DNA from 2 places in the Streptomyces sp. NPDC003036 genome. Region 2 is predicted to be linked to the other one. Evidence: riboswitches for the same ligand, from Rfam matches in the RefSeq annotation. Region 2 holds a riboswitch; the other holds the start of a gene.

Region 1 (10,115 bases), on a different contig from region 2:
CCGTGGCGGTACTCCATCGCCGGGTACGCCTCCGTCCACGCGCCCGCCGCCTCGCGCATCTTCAGCCCCGCCTCCAGCGCCAGCCCGTACGCCCAGCCCCGCCCCAGGAACGTCCACTGCTCCGCCGCGAGCACCGCCTCCGGCAACGGCTCCGTCACCGCCAGCTCCGCGTCCACCGCCGCCTCGGCGACCGGCTTCACACCGGGCACGCCGCGTACGGCATCGCCGAGGCCCGCCCGCAGGAACGCCAGCGCCGTCGTCGCGAACCGCGTCTGGACGACCGACTCCTCGTCCGCCCAGTCCAGCACCGCGACCGCGTCCGCCGCCTCCATGACCGGTGTCTTCGGGTCGGCGGTCAGTGCCAGCGTCGGCACCCCGCGCCCGCGCACCTCGCCCAGCAGCCGGAGCACCTCGGTCGTCGTCCCGGAGCGGGTGATCGCCACGACCCGGTCGTACGCGCGCGAGGACGGGAACTCCGAGGCCGCGAAGGCGTCCGTCTCGCCCTGCCCCGCCGCCTCCCGCAGCGCCGCGTACGCGATCGCCATGAACCACGACGTGCCGCACCCCGTCACGGCGACCCGCTCGCCGGGGCGCGGCAGCCCCTCCCCGAAGGACACGGCGGCCTCGGCGGCGCGGCGCCAGCAGGCCGGCTGGGTGGCAATCTCTGCTGCGGTACGGGACATGCGAGGGACTCCTACGGCGTCGTACGCGTACAGGTCCCTGCCGGTCTAGCAGACCGGAGTTGTGGAAGCGATACCCAGTGGTGTAGACCTCATCCCCTCGGTAGGTGAATGAAGGTGGGACAAGGCTGTGCAGCGACGCCGCTCTCTGGGACTGACCGCGGCGGTGGCCGCACTCGGCATGGCGGCGAGCCTGTCGGCCTGTGGGGCGGGTGACTCCGAGGACGTCACCCTGAAGCTGGTCGCCGCCGACTACGGAAGCAACGCCTCCAACAGCTCGAAGGCGTACTGGGACAACGTTGCCAGGGAGTTCGAGAAGACCCACCCGCACATCAAGATCGATGTGAAGGTGCTCTCCTGGAAGGACGTCGACCGCGAGGTCGCCGAGATGGTGAACCGCGGCGAGGCCCCCGACCTCGCGCAGATCGGCGCGTACGCCGACTACGCCAAGCAAGGCAAGCTCTACAAGGCCGAGGAGCTGCTCTCCGTCCCCACCCAGGCCGACTTCCTGCCGCTGCTCGCCCGGGCCGGCGAGGTCGACCGGGTGCAGTACGGCATGCCGTTCGCCGCCAGCACGCGGCTGCTCTTCTTCAACGAGGACCTCTTCGCCAAGGCGGGCGTCGAGCCGCCGAAGAACCGGGCCGACATCGCGGCGGCCGCGCGCAAGCTGAAGGACGAGGGCGTGAAGTACCCCTTCGCGCTGCCGCTGGGCTCCGAGGAGGCCCAGGCCGAGACCATGCAGTGGATGCTCAGCGGGGGCGGCGGCTACCGCGACGACAGCGGCGGTTCGTACGAGATCGACTCCGTCGACAACGTCAAGACCTTCACGTGGCTCAAGGAGGAGCTCGTCGGCCCCGGCCTGACCGGGCCCGTCGCGCCCGGCAAGCTGGACCGGCAGCAGGCGTTCGACGCCTTCACGCGCGGCGAGGTCGGCATGCTCAACGGCCACCCGACGCTGATGCAGACGGCCGAGAAGGCGGGCGTGAAGGTCGGCAAGGTGCCGCTGCCGGGCGTCGACGGCAAGGCCAAGGCGGCGATGGGCGTCGCCGACTGGATGATGGCGTTCAAGCAGAACGGCCACCGGCGGGAGGCCGGCGCGTTCCTGGACTTCGTCTACCAGGACAAGAACGTGCTGGAGTTCTCCGACCGGTACGACATCCTCCCGGTCACCGTCACCGCGAACAGCGCGATGTCCGCCGATCCGGAACACGCGGACCTGAAGGCGTTCCTGGACGCCCTGCCCACGTCGGAGCTGTACCCGGTGGGCGAGACGTCGTGGGCGAAGGTCAGCGAGAGCGTCAAGCGGAACATCGGCGGGGCGGTCGCGCCGGACGGGGACCCGGAGGCGGTGCTCCAGGGGATAGCGAAGACGGCGAAGGACGCGGAAGCGGCCGAGTAGCCGAAGTAGCTATGTTCTTCATATGACCGCCGACCTCAGTGCTCGCGACCGGGCCGTCCTCGCCATGGAGCGCCGCTCCTGGCCGGGCCCCGGCGCGAAGGAGCGGGCGATCCGGGAGCAGCTGGGCCTGTCGCCGACGCGCTACTACCAGCTGCTCAACGCCCTCCTCGACGACCCCCGCGCCCTGGAGCACGACCCGGTGACGGTCAACCGGCTGCGGCGGGTGCGGGCGGCGCGGGAGGCGCGCCGGTAGGTGTGTGCACCGGCGGAGCTGGATAGGTTTCCGCCCATGGGTACCCCACAGGACTCACAGGACTTCCTCCCCAGCCCCACCACCGCCGCCGGCCGTGAGGGCCTCGACTCCTTCCTGGCCCATCCCGAGCGGGCGGTCGTCGGCCTCGACTTCGACGGCACCCTCGCCGAGATCGTCGACGACCCCGAGCAGGCGCGCGCCCACCCCGGCGCGGTCGCCGCCCTCGCGGCGCTGGCGCCGCACGTCGCGTCCATCGCGGTGATCACCGGCCGCCCGGCCGGTGTGGCGGTGCGGTACGGCGGCTTCGCCGGCGTACCGGGCCTGGAACACCTCGTGGTCCTCGGCCACTACGGCGCCGAACGCTGGGACGCCGTGACCGGCACGGTCCGCGCGGCCCCGGAGCACCCCGGCGTCGCGGCCGTCCGCGCGGAACTGCCCGGCGTCCTGGACCGGGCGGGCGCGTGGCGCGGCACCTGGACGGAGGAGAAGGGCCGCGCGGTCGCGGTCCACACCCGCCGCGCGGAGGACCCGCAGGCCGCGTTCGACGCCCTGCGCGAGCCCCTCGCCGAGCTCGCCACCCGCCACGGCCTCGTGCTGGAGCCCGGCCGCCTGGTCCTGGAGCTGCGGCCCCCGGGCATGGACAAGGGCGTCGCCCTCACCGACCACGTCCGCGCCACCGGCGCGGGCACGGTCGTGTACGCGGGCGACGACCTCGGCGACCTCCCCGCCTTCGCCGCCGTCGAGAAACTCCGCTCCGACGGCACCCCGGGCCTCCTGGTCTGCAGCGCCAGCGCCGAGGTCCCGGACCTCGCCACCCGCGCGGACCTGGCCGTCCCGGGCCCGTCGGCGGTGGTCGACTTCCTGGGGTCGCTGGCCCGGCGGGTGGGGTAGGCCCCCCAACCGGGGGCGTCAGCCCCCGGGAACTACCCCAGCTCCCGCAGCGCGTGCAGCTGGTCCAGGAACCACTGCTGCGGCGGGAGCGCCGTCGCCGCCGCGGCCAGGCGCTTGGTGCGTTCGTCGCGTTCCGCCGTCGGCATCGTCAGGGCCTCGTGGAGGGCCTCGGCGGTGCCGGTCACGTCGTAGGGGTTCACCGTGACCGCCTCGTCGCGCAGCTCCTCGTACGCGCCCGCCTCCCGCGACAGCACCAGCGCGCAGCCCCGGTCGGAGACGACGGGGACCTCCTTGGCGACGAGGTTCATGCCGTCGCGGATGGGGTTGACCAGGGCCACGTCCGCGAGGCGGTACGCGGCCAGCGAGCGGGCGAAGTCGTCCTCGACGTGGAGGATCACCGGGGTCCAGCCGTCGCGGCCGTACTCCGCGTTGATCTCGTCGGCGAGCTGCGACACCCGCGCCGTGTACTCGCGGTACACGGGCAGGTCCTGCCGCGAGGGGTAGGCGAAGGCGAGGTGGACCACCCGTTCGCGCCACTCGGGGTGCTGCTCCAGGAGCGTGCGGTACGCCAGCAGTCCGCGCACGATGTTCTTGGACAGCTCCGTGCGGTCCACGCGGACGATCGTCTTGCGGTCGGGACCGATCTGCTCCCGCAGCGCCGCCATCCGCTCGTCCACGTCCGCCCGCCGCGACCGCTCCCGCAGGAAGTCCGCGTCCGCGCCCAGCCCGTGCACCCCGAGGTACGTCCGCCGCCTCTGGTGGCCCGGGATGCGGTACTCGAAGCTCGGCTCCTGGTCCCGGGGCCAGTACGCCATCCCGTCGTAGTGGCCGAGCACCGCCTGGCAGCAGTCCTGGAAGGCGCGCCGCCACCGCGAGGTGAGGAAGCCGAGGCGGTCCGCGCCGAGCATGCCGAGCAGCAGCTCCTCGGCGATGTCGTCGGGCAGCATCCGGAAGTACTCCGGCGGCGCCCACGGCGTGTGCGAGAAGTGCCCGATCCGCAGGTCGGGACGGAGCTCGCGCAGCATGCCGGGGGCGAGCGCCAGGTGGTAGTCCTGGATGATCACCGTCGCGCCCCGGTCCGCCTCCGCCGCCAGCGCCGCCGCGAAGGCCCGGTTGTAGAGCCGGTACGCGTCCCACTGGCGCCGGAACTCCGCGTCGTACACGGGCTCCAGCGGCGTCTGGTACAGCATGTGGTGCACGAACCACAGCACCGCGTTCGCGATGCCGTTGTACGCCGCCGCGTGCGTCGCCGCGTCGATGTCGAGCATCCGCACGCCGGGCTCGGCGATCCCGCGCCGCACCGCCTCGCGGTCGCCGTCGCTCAGCGCTGCGCACACCCACAGCGCCCCCGCGTCCGGACCGATCGCGGACAGGCCCGACACGAGCCCGCCCCCGCCGCGCCGGGCGTCGAGCGTGCCGTCCGCACGCGGCACGTAGCTGACCGGACCTCTGTTCGAAGCAACGAGAATCTGGGGCGCCATGGAGACGAACCTAGCCCGTAGCCGAAACGCTCAAACGTACGCCCGTCACGCCACGCGCCGCCGCCGTGTGTACTCCGCCACACTCGCCATCGGAGGCCGCTCCTCCGTGTCCACCGCGTGCGTCCGCGGCACGAACCCCGCCTCGCCCCGGTCGAACTGCGTCAGCCGCGGCCGCACCAGGTGCCCCCGCGACAGCCGCAGCTGCGCCGTCCGGTAGATCGCCGCCGCCATCCGCCCCAGCGCCCGGTCGTCCTGGTGCCGGTGCTTGCGCACCCCCACGTCCACCTGGGCGAGGGCGTCGAGCCCCACCGTGTGCAGCGCGTCCACCAGCAGGCCCAGCTCCACCCCGTACCCCACCGGGAACGGCAGCCGCTCCAGCAGCGAGCGCCGCGCCGCGTACTCGCCGCCCAGCGGCTGGACGAACCCGGCCAGCTGCGGCCAGTGCAGGTTCAGCAGCGGCCGCGCCACCAGCTCCGTCACCCGCCCGCCCTGGCCCGGGGCGCCCTGGCCGGCGGTGTCGCCCAGCGGCCGGTCGTACATCGCCTTGACGAAGTGCACGGACGGGTCGGTCAGCAGCGGCCCGACGATCCCCGACACGAAGTCCGCCGAGAAGTCGATCAGGTCGGCGTCGACGAAGCACACGATGTCGCCGCTCGTCACGAACAGCGACCGCCACAGCACCTCGCCCTTGCCGGGCAGCGCCGGTATCCGGGGGAGTATCGCGTCCCGGTGCTCCACCCGCGCCCCGGCCGCGCGCGCCACCTCCGCCGTACGGTCGGTCGAGCCCGAGTCGATCACCACCAGCTCGTCCACCAGCGGCACGGCCCTCGACATCAGCTCGCGGCGGATCGCGGTGACGATCTCGCCGACCGTCGCCTCCTCGTTGAGCGCCGGCAGCACCACGCTCACGGTCGTCCCGCCTTTCGCCGCGAGCAGCTGGTCGAGCGGTCGCTCCGAAACGGACCAGGACCGCCGGTCCAGCCAGCGCTCCACCTCTTCCAGCACGTGATCTCCATCTCGCGTATCGGACGACCATCTCAAGCGTCCAGGGGTTCGGTTACAGTCTTGAACAACGCGGATGACCGTCACATGGCGGGTCCCCCGTGCACACAATCGAATACCGCTCATCCAGAGGGGCAGAGGGATACGGCCCGTTGAAGCCCCGGCAACCCTCCAGTCGGCACTCGCACATCTGCGCAACGCGAGGCCCCGGCTAGGGAAGGTGCCAAATCCGTCTCATGGCGAAGCGCGCCATGAGGAAGATGAGGAGAAAGGGCCTCGCCTCCATGGCTGTACAGACTGTCTCCACCTCGGACGCCGCTCCCGGCACTGCCGCCGACACCACCGGCAAGGTCGACCTCGGGCCCGCTTCCGCCCTCTCCTGTCGCGAATGCGGCGAGCGCTTCCCCCTCGGCCCCATCTTCGCCTGCGAGCACTGTTTCGGGCCGCTCGAGATCGCGTACGACCTGCCGAGCGGCGACCCCGAGGCCCTGCGCAAGCGCATCGAGGCCGGGCCCGCCAACATCTGGCGGTACGCACCGCTGCTGCCCGTCCCCGCCGACGTCGCGGACAAGCCGAACCTGAACCCGGGCTGGACCAAGCTCGTCCAGGCCGACAACCTCGCCCGCGAGCTGGGTGTCGAGCCGGGCAAGCTCTTCGTCAAGGACGACTCCGGCAACCCGACGCACTCCTTCAAGGACCGCGTCGTCGCCCAGGCCCTGGAGGCCGCCCGCGCCTTCGGCTTCACCACCCTGTCCTGCTCCTCCACGGGCAACCTGGCGGGCGCGGTCGGCGCCGCCGCCGCCCGGGCCGGCTTCCGCTCCTGCGTGTTCATCCCGCACGACCTGGAGCAGGGCAAGGTCGTCATGGCCGCCGTGTACGGCGGCGAGCTCGTCGGCATCGAGGGCAACTACGACGACGTCAACCGCTTCTGCTCCGAGCTCATCGGCGACCCGCTCGGCGAGGGCTGGGGCTTCGTGAACGTCAACCTCCGCCCGTACTACGCGGAGGGCTCGAAGACGCTCGCGTACGAGATCTGCGAGCAGCTGGGCTGGAAGCTGCCGGACCAGATTGTCATCCCCATCGCGTCCGGCTCGCAGCTGACGAAGATCGACAAGGGTCTGCAGGAGCTCATCAAGCTGGGCCTGGTCGAGGACAAGCCGTACAAGATCTTCGGCGCCCAGGCGGAGGGCTGCTCCCCGGTGTCGGCGGCGTTCAAGGCCGGTCACGACGTCGTACGGCCCCAGAAGCCGAACACCATCGCCAAGTCGCTCGCCATCGGCAACCCCGCCGACGGCCCGTACGTCCTGGACATCGCCCGCCGCACGGGCGGCGCGGTCGAGGACGTCAACGACGAGCAGGTGGTCGACGCGATCAAGCTGCTGGCCCGTACGGAGGGCATCTTCGCCGAGACGGCGGGTGGTGTGACCGTGGGCGTGACTCAGAAGCTGATCGAGGCGGGCCTGCTCGACCCGTCCCTGACCACGGTCGTGCTCAACACGGGCGACGGCCTGAAGACCCTCGACGCCGTGGCCGACACCTCGCAGGCGACCGCCGTCATCCGCCCGAGCCTGGACGCGTTCCGCGACGCGGGCCTGGCCTGACCCGTACCAAGCTCGTACCGAAAGGCATCACGACATGAGCGTCAACGTGCGCATCCCCACCATCCTCCGCACGTACACGGGCGGCCAGGCCGAGGTCCCGGCGGAGGGCGCGACCCTCGCCGAGGTCATCGAGTCGCTGGAGAAGAACCACCCGGGCATCGCCGCCCGCGTCCTGGACGACCAGGGCAAGCTGCGCCGCTTCGTCAACGTGTACGTCAACGACGACGACGTCCGCTTCGAGCAGGGCCTGGAGACCGCCACGCCGGACGGCGCGGGCGTGTCGATCATTCCCGCCGTGGCCGGCGGCTGCTAGTCCGCTGATAGCGCTTTCCGGAATTGCCCCCTCCGCACGCTGTGCGCAGGGGGCATTTCCGCATGGTTGAGCGCGGTAGAGTTGGGGAAGCCCCCGCCGCCGGTCATGTCACGTGCATATGAATTCACGCCCCGGCGCGACAAGATGCAGTCAAAGTACCCGTGCCTGATGCGCCGAATGTGCGCTTTGCCGGGCCCGACTTGCCCGGGGTTCTGGTGAATTCCGCCTAATTTTCCGTTCACGCGTGCTCGGAATTCTCGTCCGATTGACCTGTTGCAGACGGCAGTTGGACAGATACATTCAGCGGCGGTCGACGCGTTCCGGCGCACGCCCGTTCCTGTCAGCGGGTGAGGTCTGACCCGGGTCCGCGAAGTGCGGTCCTGTGCAAGGGCCAGTAATAGGGGAGTTAGGCATGGCTCAGGGCACCGTCAAGTGGTTCAACGCGGAGAAGGGGTACGGCTTCATCGCGGTCGACGGTGGTGCGGATGTATTCGTCCACTACAGCGCGATCCAGATGGACGGCTACCGCACCCTGGAAGAAGGTCAGCGAGTCGAGTTCGAGATCTCGCAGGGCCAGAAGGGTCCGCAGGCGGACATGGTCAAGCTCGCCGGCTAGTACGAGCAGGCGCGATTCGGCCAGCGACTTTCACAGTGGTGCCGAGGGGCCCGCATCCGCACAGGATGCGGGCCCCTCGCGCGTGCGCGCCCGCGTGCACGCGTAGTGGATCGAAGGCCCCCGATCCACGGGAGGAGCTTGCCCCCGCCCGTCGCCCGACCGCCACCCCTCATCGACGCCCCTCCGGGGCGGCCCTTGCACTCGACGGGGTCGAGTGCTAATCATTGGCGTTAGCACTCTGAAGGTGAGAGTGACAACGAAGGACCGAGTCGGTGAGGTCCGCAGGCCGGTGGGGCAAGGAACCACAGGGGCATGCAGGCCGTCCGTCGCGGGCGCCAGCGCGGTCCGGAGCATCCACCCCAGTCCGGGAGGACCACTTCACATGGCCAAGATCATCGCGTTCGACGAGGAGGCACGGCGCGGCCTCGAGCGCGGCATGAACCAGCTCGCCGACGCCGTCAAGGTGACCCTGGGCCCCAAGGGTCGCAACGTCGTCCTCGAGAAGAAGTGGGGCGCCCCCACGATCACCAACGATGGTGTCTCCATCGCCAAGGAGATCGAGCTCGAGGACCCGTACGAGAAGATCGGCGCCGAGCTGGTCAAGGAAGTCGCCAAGAAGACGGACGACGTCGCCGGTGACGGTACGACCACCGCGACCGTCCTCGCTCAGGCGCTCGTCCGCGAGGGTCTGCGCAACGTCGCCGCCGGCGCCAACCCGATGGCGCTGAAGCGCGGCATCGAGAAGGCCGTCGAGGCCGTCTCCGGTGCGCTGCTCGACCAGGCGAAGGAGGTCGAGACGAAGGAGCAGATCGCCTCCACCGCCTCCATCTCCGCCGCCGACACCCAGATCGGCGAGCTCATCGCCGAGGCCATGGACAAGGTCGGCAAGGAAGGCGTCATCACCGTCGAGGAGTCCCAGACCTTCGGTCTGGAGCTGGAGCTCACCGAGGGTATGCGCTTCGACAAGGGCTACATCTCGGCGTACTTCGCCACCGACATGGAGCGTATGGAGGCCTCTCTGGAGGACCCGTACATCCTGATCGTCAACTCCAAGATCTCCTCCGTGAAGGACCTCCTCCCGCTGCTGGAGAAGGTCATGCAGTCGGGCAAGCCGCTGCTGATCATCGCCGAGGACGTCGAGGGCGAGGCCCTGTCGACGCTGGTCGTCAACAAGATCCGCGGCACCTTCAAGTCCGTCGCCGTCAAGGCCCCGGGCTTCGGCGACCGCCGCAAGGCCATGCTGAACGACATCGCCATCCTCACCGGCGGCACGGTCATCTCCGAGGAGGTCGGCCTCAAGCTGGAGAACGCCGGTCTCGACCTGCTGGGCCGCGCCCGCAAGGTGGTCATCACCAAGGACGAGACCACGATCGTCGACGGTGCCGGTGACAGCGAGCAGGTCCAGGGCCGCGTCAACCAGATCCGCGCCGAGATCGAGAACTCCGACTCGGACTACGACCGCGAGAAGCTCCAGGAGCGCCTGGCGAAGCTGGCCGGCGGCGTGGCCGTCATCAAGGCCGGTGCCGCGACCGAGGTCGAGCTCAAGGAGCGCAAGCACCGCATCGAGGACGCCGTTCGCAACGCGAAGGCGGCCGTCGAGGAGGGCATCGTCGCCGGCGGTGGCGTGGCCCTGATCCAGGCCTCCTCCGTCTTCGAGAAGCTGGAGCTCGAGGGCGACGAGGCCACCGGTGCCAACATCGTGCGCCTGGCCCTGGAGGCCCCGCTGAAGCAGATCGCCGTCAACGGTGGTCTCGAGGGTGGCGTCATCGTCGAGAAGGTGCGCAACCTGCCCGTCGGCCACGGCCTGAACGCCGCGACCGGTGAGTACGTCGACATGATCGCCGAGGGCATCATCGACCCCGCCAAGGTGACCCGCTCT
Region 2 (10,115 bases):
CACGGCCGGAAGCGTCGCGCACTCGACGTACTCGACCGGCGGAACGTCGGCCGCGGGCCTGCGCCCGGTCGCCAGCCGCACCTGCGCGCGGGTGTTGGCGTCGTCGCTGTAGACCAGGACGGTGGCGCTCGACTGCATTGTTCCTCCGAGTACGTCGGCGGCAAGGGCAGGTAGGCAGGTACCGATGGGCCGGATGCTACTCCTCCCCACACCGCGTCCACACCGGTTCGCATGGGCCGTTCGGGCTGGACGGAGCGCATCAACACACCGAACGGCACCCCCCGGAGTGAGGGCGGGATAAGCGACCGACATAATGTCGGTCGTGGCGACAGCAACGACAGTAGAAACCGGGCACGCGCACCCGTCGGTCAATCGGCCGAACCTCACCAGCGTCGGAACCATCATCTGGTTGAGTTCCGAGCTGATGTTCTTCGCGGCCCTCTTCGCGATGTACTTCACCCTTCGTTCGGTGATGGGTGCCGAGTTCTGGTCCCAGCAGGCGGGACACCTGAACTTCCCGTTCTCGGCGACCAACACCACGATCCTGGTGCTCTCCTCCCTCACCTGTCAGCTCGGCGTGTTCGCCGCCGAGCGGGGCGACGTGAAGAAGCTCCGGACGTGGTTCATCATCACGTTCGTCATGGGTGCGATCTTCATCGGCGGCCAGGTCTTCGAGTACACCGAGCTGGTCAAGGACGCGGGTCTCTCGCTCTCGTCCGACCCGTACGGCTCCGTGTTCTACATGACGACCGGCTTCCACGGACTGCACGTGACGGGCGGCCTGATCGCCTTCCTGCTGGTCCTCGGCCGGACGTACGCGGCGAAGAGATTCACCCATGAGCAGGCAACCGCCGCCATCGTCGTGTCCTACTACTGGCACTTCGTCGATGTCGTCTGGATCGGCCTCTTCGCCACGATCTACATGATCAAGTAATCGGGCCCCGTACCTCAGGTACGCCCGAACACATCCAGCAAGCATCGACGCAGAAGATCCTGACACCGGGGTAATCCGTGAAAAAGCTCTCCGCACGACGACGCCATCCGCTGGCGGCGGTCGTCGTCCTACTTCTCGCGCTGGCGGCCACTGGGGGGCTGTACGCCGCGTTCGCACCCGCGGACAAGGCGCAGGCCGACGAAACCGCCCAGTCACTCGCCATCGAGGAGGGCAAGAAGCTCTACTCCGTCGGCTGTGCCAGCTGCCACGGAACCGGCGGTCAGGGCACCTCCGACGGGCCGAGCCTGGTCGGCGTCGGCTCCGCCGCCGTGGACTTCCAGGTCGGCACCGGCCGCATGCCGGCGCAGCAGCCCGGCGCCCAGGTGCCGGAGAAGAAGAAGATCTACTCGCAGGCGCAGATCGACCAGCTCGCCGCGTACGTCGCGTCCCTGGGCCCCGGTCCGGTCACGCCGGCCGAGAAGCAGTACAGCCCCGACGGGGCGAACATCGCCCGCGGTGGTGACCTGTTCCGCACGAACTGTGCGCAGTGCCACAACTTCACCGGCGAGGGTGGTGCGCTCACCAAGGGCAAGTGGGCGCCCAGCCTCGAGGACGTGAGCGAGAAGCACATCTACGAGGCCATGCAGACCGGCCCGCAGAACATGCCGTCCTTCCCCGACACGACCATGCCGGAGAAGGAGAAGAAGGACATCATCGCGTACATCAAGACCGTGAACGGTGACGAGACCCCGACTCCCGGCGGCTTCGCGCTGGGCGGTCTGGGACCGGTCAGCGAGGGCCTGTTCGGCTGGATCTTCGGTCTGGGTTCGCTGATCGCTGTTGCCGTCTGGGTCGCGGCCCACACCGCTAAGGCCAAGAAGTCATGAGTAGCCAAGACATTTCCGAAGAGAGCCTGCCGCACAAGCAGGACACCGCGCACGGCACGGCGGTAGCCGAGAACCCGTTCGCCGACCCGGGGCTGCCGCCCCACAAGCCGCGCATCCAGGACATCGACGAGCGGGCCGCCAAGCGGTCCGAGCGCACGGTCGCCCTGCTGTTCACGCTGTCGATGCTGGCCACGATCGGCTTCATCGCCTCGTTCGTGATCTTCCCGGTCGACAAGATCGTGTACGTCTGGCCGCTCGGCCACGTCAGCGCGACCAACCTGTCGCTCGGCCTGACGCTCGGCATCGCGCTCTTCTGCATCGGCGCGGGCGCGGTCCACTGGGCCCGCACCCTGATGTCCGACCACGAGGTCGCCGACGACCGTCACCCGATCGAGGCCGAGCCCGAGGTCAAGGCCAAGGTCCTGGCCGACTTCGCGGACGGCGCGCGGGAGTCCGCGATCGGCCGCCGCCCGCTGATCCGCAACACGATGCTCGGCGCGCTGGCCATGGTGCCGCTCTCCGGCGTGGTGCTGCTGCGCGAGCTGGGCCCGATGCCCGAGAAGAAGCTGTTCCACACGTCGTGGGCCAAGGGCAAGCAGCTCATCAACATGAACACGAACGAGCCGCTGCGTCCCGAGGACGTCGCGGTGGGTTCGCTGACCTTCGCCAAGCCCGAGGGCCTGGAGGAGCACGACCACGAGTTCAACACGAAGATCGCCAAGGACGCCTTGATGATCGTCCGGATCCAGCCGGAGGACATCAAGGACAAGCGCGAGCTCGAGTGGTCGCACGAGGGCATCGTGGCCTTCTCCAAGATCTGCACCCACGTGGGCTGCCCGATCTCCCTGTACGAGCAGCAGACCCACCACGTCCTCTGCCCGTGCCACCAGTCCACCTTCGACCTCTCCGACGGCGCCCGCGTCATCTTCGGCCCGGCCGGTCACGCCCTTCCGCAGCTGCGGATCGGCGTCAATGACGAGGGCTTCCTCGAGGCGCTCGGCGACTTCGAGGAGCCCGTCGGTCCTGCATTCTGGGAGCGCGGATGAGCACCACGACCGCAACAGACGCACAGCGGAAGGCGCCCGCCGGCGAGCGGGTGGCCGACTGGGCCGACGGCCGTCTGGGGATCTACTCCCTGGCCAAGGCCAACATGCGGAAGATCTTCCCGGACCACTGGTCCTTCATGCTGGGTGAGATCTGCCTCTACAGCTTCATCATCATCATCCTCACGGGTGTGTACCTGACGCTGTTCTTCCACCCGAGCATGAACGAGATCGAGTACCACGGCTCGTACGTGCCGATGCAGGGCATCCGCATGACCGAGGCGTACGCCTCGACCCTGGACATCAGCTTCGACGTCCGCGGTGGTCTGCTCATCCGGCAGATCCACCACTGGGCAGCGGTGGTCTTCCTCGCCGGCATGTTCGTGCACATGATGCGCGTCTTCTTCACCGGCGCGTTCCGCAAGCCGCGTGAGATCAACTGGCTGTTCGGCTTCCTGCTGTTCGTCCTCGGCATGTTCACCGGTTTCACCGGTTACTCGCTCCCGGACGACCTGCTCTCCGGCACCGGTGTCCGCTTCACGCAGGGCGCGATCCTGTCCACGCCGATCGTCGGCACGTACATCTCGATGTTCCTGTTCGGCGGGGAGTTCCCGGGCCACGACATCATCGCCCGGTTCTACTCGATCCACATCCTGCTGCTGCCGGGCATCATGCTCGGCCTCGTGGTGGCGCACCTGATCCTGGTCTTCTACCACAAGCACACGCAGTTCCCCGGCCCCGGCCGGACGAACAAGAACGTCGTCGGCATGCCGCTGCTGCCGGTGTACATGGCCAAGGCCGGAGGCTTCTTCTTCCTGGTCTTCGGTGTCATCTCGGTCATCGCCGCGCTGTTCACGATCAACCCGATCTGGGCGCTCGGCCCGTACCGCCCGGACCAGGTGTCCACCGGCGCCCAGCCCGACTGGTACATGGGCTTCGCCGAGGGTCTCGTCCGCGTCATGCCGGGCTGGGAGATCAACCTGTGGGGCCACACGCTCGTCCTGGGCGTGTTCGTCCCGCTGGTCGTCTTCGGCATCATGCTCGCCGCGATCGCGCTGTACCCGTTCATCGAGTCGTGGATCACCGGTGACAAGCGCGAGCACCACCTGCTGGACCGGCCGCGCAACGCGCCGACCCGGACCGCGCTCGGTGTCGCCTGGGTGACCGCGTACATGGTCATGCTGATCGGTGGTGGCAACGACATCTTCGCCACCCACTTCCACATGTCGATCAACGCGATCACCTGGTTCGTCCGGATCGCCTTCTTCGCGGCCCCGGTCGTCGCCTTCGTCGTCACCAAGCGGATCTGCCTGGGTCTGCAGCGGCGCGACAAGGACAAGGTGCTGCACGGCCGGGAGACCGGCATCATCAAGCGCCTGCCGCACGGCGAGTTCGTCGAGATCCACGAGCCCCTCAGCCAGGCCCAGCTGCACGCGCTCACCGCGCACGAGCAGTACACGCCGGCCGAGATCGGCCCGGTGGTCGACGAGAACGGCGTCGAGCGCAAGCCGACCCGCACGGAGAAGCTCCGCGCCAAGCTCAGCAAGGGCTACTTCGGCGACGGCAACCAGATCCCGAAGGCCAGCGTGGAGGAGTACAAGGAGATCGCCAGTGGCCACGGCCACCACTGATCGACCGGCACTCGCCGCCTGACCTCACGGTCGCCACACCGCACAGAGCCCCGTCCATTCACCGGACGGGGCTCTGTGCCGTGCCCGTGGCTCGATAGGCTGTGGTCATCCCCGTACACACGGACACCAGGAGCGACCATGAGCGCTGTGCAACCCGCTGGAGGACCGAGCTCGGCGGGCCGCTCCTGGCCCGTGGTGTTGAACGGCCTGCTCGAGGGCCGCGACCAGAGCGCCGACGACACGGCGTGGGCGATGGACCGCATCATGCGCGGCGAGGCCACCGACGCCCAGATCGCCGGCTTCGCGGTGGCGCTGCGCGCCAAGGGCGAGACCGTCGAGGAGATCTCCGGCCTCGTCCGGACGATGTACGCGCACGCCAATCTGATCGAGGTGCCCGGCCCGTCCGTCGACATCGTCGGCACCGGCGGCGACGGCGCCAAGACCGTCAACATCTCCACCATGTCGGCGATCGTCGTCGCCGGCACGGGCGCCAAGGTCGTCAAGCACGGCAACCGCGCCGCGTCCTCCGCCTCCGGCGCCTCGGACGTCCTGGAGAAGCTCGGCGTCAATCTGGAGCTGACGCCCCGGCGGGTCGCCGAGGTCGCCGAGGAAGCGGGCGTCACCTTCTGCTTCGCGGTGAAGTTCCACCCCGCGCTGCGCCACGTGGCCGCCGCCCGCAAGGAGCTCGGCATCCGCACCACCTTCAACTTCCTCGGCCCGCTCACCAACCCCGCCCGGGTCAAGGCCCAGGCCACCGGGGTCGCGGACGCCCGCATGGCGCCCATCCTCGCCGGGGTCCTCGCCGAGCGCGGCTCCTCCGCGCTGGTCTTCCGCGGCGACGACGGGCTGGACGAGCTGACCACCACCGCCACCTCGAAGGTGTGGGTGGTACGGGACGGGGCCGTGCGCGAGGAGGCCTTCGACCCGCGGGACGTGGGCATCGAGCTCGTACCCGTCGAGGCGCTACGCGGGGCGGACGCCTCGTACAACGCCGACGTGGCGCGCCGGCTGCTCGCCGGGGAGACCGGGCCCGTGCGGGACGCGGTGCTGCTCAACTCGGCGGCGGCGCTGGTGGCGCTGGAGCCGACGGACGCGCCGCTCGCCGAGCAGATCCGGGCGGGCATGGCCAAGGCGGCCGAGTCGATCGACTCGGGCGCGGCGCGCGCGGCCCTCGACCGGTGGGTGGAGGCCAGCCACCGCTGAACGCGCGAGCACGCGCGCAGGGTGTGACGCAGGGCGCAGTCCGGATGGCGGACTGCGCCTTGCGCATGCCGAGACGTATGGCAAGATGCCATTCAAGGTCATGAGTGACAGCGACTACGGCCCCGGCCCGCTGTCCGGCAACCCTCCGTCCGTGGCGGGGTGCCCCGGGTGAAGACCAGGCCGCAGGCAGCGAGGTCTGCGGCAAGCGCGGACCCCTGCACACCCTGGGGTCCTGGTCCTCGAGGGAGCAGTCTCGTGAGCAAGCGAATGCGATAGGGCGTATCGCCCCTTCTTCGGCATCCCCTTTTTCCTTCCGCCGTGTCCGCACCCCTGTGCGTTGACGCGTCGAATTCGCCTGCCCTGTCCGGGAGTTCGCCATGTCTGTCTTCACCGCTGCCGCCGACCAGTCCCTTTGTACGCCGCTGCCCGTTCTGGGCCGGGATGTCACCGTGCCGCTCGTCACCGGCGGCGAGGTCACCTACGCCGCGCTCGACTACGCCGCCAGCGCGCCCGCGCTGCAGCGGGTGTGGGACGACGTCGCCGCGTACGCCCCGTACTACGGCAGCGTGCACCGCGGCGCCGGGTACCTCTCGCAGCTGTCGACCGACCTGTTCGAGAACAGCCGCGCCACCGTCGCGGAGTTCCTCGACTGCCGCGAGGACGACCAGATCGTCTTCACCCGCTCCACGACCGACTCGCTGAACCTGCTGGCCGCGGCCCTGCCCGCCGACTGCCAGGTCTTCGTCTTCGAGACCGAGCACCACGCCTCGCTGCTGCCCTGGAGGGACGCGCGCGTCACCTACCTCAACGCGCCCCGCACGCCGGGCGAGGCGGTCGACACGCTGGAGCGGGCGCTCGCCGACCGCGACCCCTACGGCCCGGCCCTCGTCTGCGTCACCGGCGCGTCCAACGTCACCGGCGAGCTGTGGCCGGTGCGGGAGCTCGCCGCCGCCGCCCACGCGCACGGCGCGCGCATCGTGCTGGACGCCGCCCAGCTGGCGCCCCACCACCCGGTCTCCGTGCGCGAGTTGGACGTCGACTGGGTCGCGTTCTCCGGGCACAAGCTGTACGCGCCCTTCGGCTCCGGCGTGCTCGCCGGTCGGGCCGACTGGCTGCGGGAGGCCGACCCGTACCTGGCGGGCGGCGGCGCGTCCCGCACGGTGGCCCGGCGCGCCGACGGCGGCGTCGATGTCGAGTGGCACACCACCGCGGCCCGCCACGAGGCCGGCTCGCCGAACGTCATCGGCGCGTACGCCATCGCCTCCGCCTGCAAGGCGCTCACCGAGGCCGGCTTCGACGACCTGGTGGCGCGCGAGCGGTATCTGATCGGCAAGGTGCGCGAGGGCCTGGCCGAGGTGCCCGAGGTGCGGGTGCTGTCGCTCTTCGGCGACGATGCCCCTCGCGTCGGCGTCATCTCCTTCGTGGTCGACGGCTGGAACAGCTCGCACTTCGCGGCGGCGCTCTCCGCCGAGTACGGCATCGGCGTGCGCGACGGCCTGTTCTGCGCCCACCCGCTGGTGCGGACCCTGCTCGGCAGCGACCCGCAGCAGATCGGCGAGTGCGGCGCACCCGAGGCGGCGCCGCCCGGCGAGAAGTCGCTCAACGCGATCCGGGTCAGCTTCGGGGCGGGGACGCCGGATGAGCACGTCGACCGGTTCGTTCGGGCCGTGAAGGAGCTCGTGCGGGACGGGGCGAAGTGGAACTACCGTACGGAGGACGGGCGTTGTGTGCCCGACCGCGGCTGATCAGCCGGGTGCCCACCAGCACGGTGCGCAGCGCCCGCTCGGCCGCGTCCGCGAGCAGCTCGGCCGCCCGCTCCAGGGCCTCCTGGAGCGGGACGGGCCCGGGCGCGAGCGACTCGTAGGCGTCGAGCCCCGCGTCGCGGGCGCCGGGGCCGAGCGTGCCGGCCAGCGCGAGGACCGGCACCCCGGCCTCCCGGGCGCGGCGCGCCACCTCGCCGGGGATCTTGCCGCGCACGGTCTGGGCGTCGAGGGCGCCCTCGCCCGTGATGACCAGGTCCGCGCGGGCCAGGCGCGCGTCGAGGTCCAGCCCGTCGAGCAGCACCTCGAACCGGGGCAGCAGCCGGGCCCCGAGCGCCGCGAGCCCCGCGCCCAGACCCCCGGACGCCCCGGTTCCGGGCGCCCCGCGCAGATCGGCGGCCGGGGCGAACGCCTCCGTCAGCGCCGCCGCCCAGTGCTCCAGGGCCGCCGACAGGACCTCCACCTGAGCGGGGGACGCGCCCTTCTGGGGGCCGAAGACCCGCGCCACGCCGCGCTCGCCGCACAGCACGTTGTACGGGTTGCACGCCACCAGCAGCTCGGCGTCCGCGAGGCGCGGGTCGAGCCCGCTCGGGTCGATGGCCGCGAGCTGCCCCAGTGCCGCGCCGCCGCGCGGGAGTTCGCGGCCGTCCGCGTCGAGCAGGCGTACGCCCAGCGCCTGGAGCGCCCCGGCGCCCCCGTCCGACGTACCGGAGTCGCCGCAGCCGACGAGGATGCGGCGGGCACCGGAGTCCAGGGCCGCGCGCAGCAGTTCGCCGACGCCGTACGTGGTCGTGGCGCCGGGGTCGCGGCGGCCGGGCTCCACCAGCGCGAGGCCCGCGACGGCGGCCATCTCCACCACCGCCGAGCCGTCGCCGAGCAGCGCGAAGTGGCTGTCCACGGGCGAGCCCAGCGGCCCGGTCGCCACGCACTCCACCAGGCGCCCGCCGGTCGCGGCGGCCAGCGCCTCCGCCGTACCCTCGCCGCCGTCGACCAGCGGGATCAGGTCCAGCCGCGCGCCCGGCAGGACCCGCCGCACCCCCTCGGCGATGGACTCGGCGGCCTGCCGCGCGGACAGGGACTCCTTGAAGCCGCTGGGCGCGACGGCGATGCGGTACGAGTGGCTCATGGGTGGGACTCCAGGAGGACGGGCACGCCGAGCAGCGGCCAGACGGTCAGGGCGAACAGCAGCACCACGCCCGCGATGAGCGGGGCCAGCACGGCCGACAGCCGCAGCAGGTCACGCGGCGCGTAGGTGGGCACGCCGTCCGGTACGTCCGCGAAGAGGGCCACCGGCTTGGCCGACGCGGGCAGCGTGTGGCAGAACCCGGCCGCGGCGGTGGACGCCAGCGCGGCCGTGACCGGATTGACCCCGGCGGCCGCCGCGGCCGCCACCACCAGCGGAACCAGCACCGAGGAGCGGGCCGAGCGGGACTGCAACACCAGGTGCGCGGCGGTGGAGACCACCACGACCACGGTGAGGAACAGCCACGGCGGCGCGTCCACCGGCAGCCCCGCCACCAGCCACCCCGCGGCCCCCGAGTCCGCGAGCGCCACACCCATCGCCATCGTCGCCGCCATGAACAGCAGCAGCGGCCACGGCACCGTCCGCAGCGCGTCCTTGAGCCGTACGGTGCCGAGCGCGGGCGACGACGCCACCACCGCGCCGATCAGCGCGACGACCGCGGGCGACACCCGGTGCAGCGGCTCGCTGCACCACAGCACCACCACCGTGGCCAGCAGCAGCGCACAGCGCGCCTCGGCGATGCTCAACGGCCCGGTCACCGGCGCGGGGGAGTGCGCCTCGATGTCGGCGGGCGTGATGCGCACCGGGCCGCTCCGGTCGGCCGGCGAGGTGGAGGTCAGCAGCACCGCCTCGGCGGCCAGATGGGACGAGACGACCGCGAGCGGCAGACCGAGCAGCAGCCACTCCACGAACCCCAGCCGCTGCCCCGACTGCTCCCACAGCACGTTGACCGTGATCAGATGCGCGCCCGCGCCGATCAGCGTCGCGACGGCGGACAGCAGCACGACGGTCGGGAAGAGCAGCGCCAGCATCACCACCAGCCGCCCCCGGTCCGCCAGCACCTTCGCCAGCGCCAGGAACACCGGCAGCGCGAGCGCGGCCCGCCCCGACGTGGCCGGGACGGCGAACGACGTCACCACCAGCGCGGCGGTGGTGAGGTGGACCAGCTGCCGCACCGTACGGGCCCCGCTGACCAGAAAGGCCGCCGCCCGCCCCGCGAGCCCCGTCCGGGTGACCGCGGCCGCCAGGACGAACGCGCAGATCAGCAGCCAGATCGTTTCGTCGCCCAGCGTCGCGAAGAGGGTCTCGCTGCTGATCACGCCGGTCGCCGTGAGCGCCAGCCCCGCCCCCAGCGCGATGTACGTGTCGTCGACGGGCGTGGCGATCCAGGCGACGGTGGCGAGGACGAACACCCCGAGGGTGAGGCGCGCGTCGGCGCCGAGACCGGGGAAGTAGGACGGCATGGCCAGCACCGCGCACAGCCCGAGCGCGGCACCCAGCCACATCGCCCGGCTGAGGGAGAGCGTCACACCATCGAGTGTTTCCACCCGCCGTGAGCCCTCAATGAGCCTTTGGTGAAGGAAAGTTCATCTACGCCCGGCATCACGGCATGCGGTATCCCATGCCGCGTACC

The links. A riboswitch is a leader RNA that binds a small molecule or an ion and turns the genes downstream of it on or off. The one in region 2 is predicted to bind S-adenosylmethionine.
Region 1: another riboswitch for S-adenosylmethionine. It lies ahead of thrC (threonine synthase); the one in region 2 lies ahead of ABZX67_RS30820 (aminotransferase class V-fold PLP-dependent enzyme).

What each region holds. Positions count from the first base shown of each region.
Region 1 is NZ_JBEXNO010000006.1:147,295-157,409, reverse strand. Features, by position in the region: gene ABZX67_RS06825 (SIS domain-containing protein) at 1-683, opposite strand, end outside; gene ABZX67_RS06820 (extracellular solute-binding protein) at 862-2,079, shown strand; gene ABZX67_RS06815 (DUF3263 domain-containing protein) at 2,102-2,332, shown strand; gene otsB (trehalose-phosphatase) at 2,369-3,223, shown strand; gene ABZX67_RS06805 (trehalose-6-phosphate synthase) at 3,256-4,704, opposite strand; gene ABZX67_RS06800 (glucosyl-3-phosphoglycerate synthase) at 4,750-5,709, opposite strand; SAM riboswitch class I at 5,826-5,973, shown strand; gene thrC (threonine synthase) at 5,967-7,307, shown strand; gene ABZX67_RS06790 (ubiquitin-like small modifier protein 1) at 7,342-7,620, shown strand; gene ABZX67_RS06785 (cold-shock protein) at 8,033-8,236, shown strand; gene groL (chaperonin GroEL) at 8,619-10,115, shown strand, end outside.
Region 2 is NZ_JBEXNO010000059.1:11,391-21,505, forward strand. Features, by position in the region: gene ABZX67_RS30790 (hypothetical protein) at 1-138, opposite strand, end outside; gene ABZX67_RS30795 (heme-copper oxidase subunit III) at 314-934, shown strand; gene ABZX67_RS30800 (c-type cytochrome) at 1,012-1,821, shown strand; gene ABZX67_RS30805 (Rieske 2Fe-2S domain-containing protein) at 1,818-2,867, shown strand; gene ABZX67_RS30810 (cytochrome bc complex cytochrome b subunit) at 2,864-4,495, shown strand; gene trpD (anthranilate phosphoribosyltransferase) at 4,634-5,698, shown strand; SAM riboswitch class IV at 5,795-5,912, shown strand; gene ABZX67_RS30820 (aminotransferase class V-fold PLP-dependent enzyme) at 6,076-7,443, shown strand; partial or broken gene ABZX67_RS30825 (glycerate kinase) at 7,445-8,584, opposite strand; gene ABZX67_RS30830 (SLC13 family permease) at 8,581-10,011, opposite strand; gene ABZX67_RS30835 (response regulator transcription factor) at 10,085-10,115, opposite strand, start outside.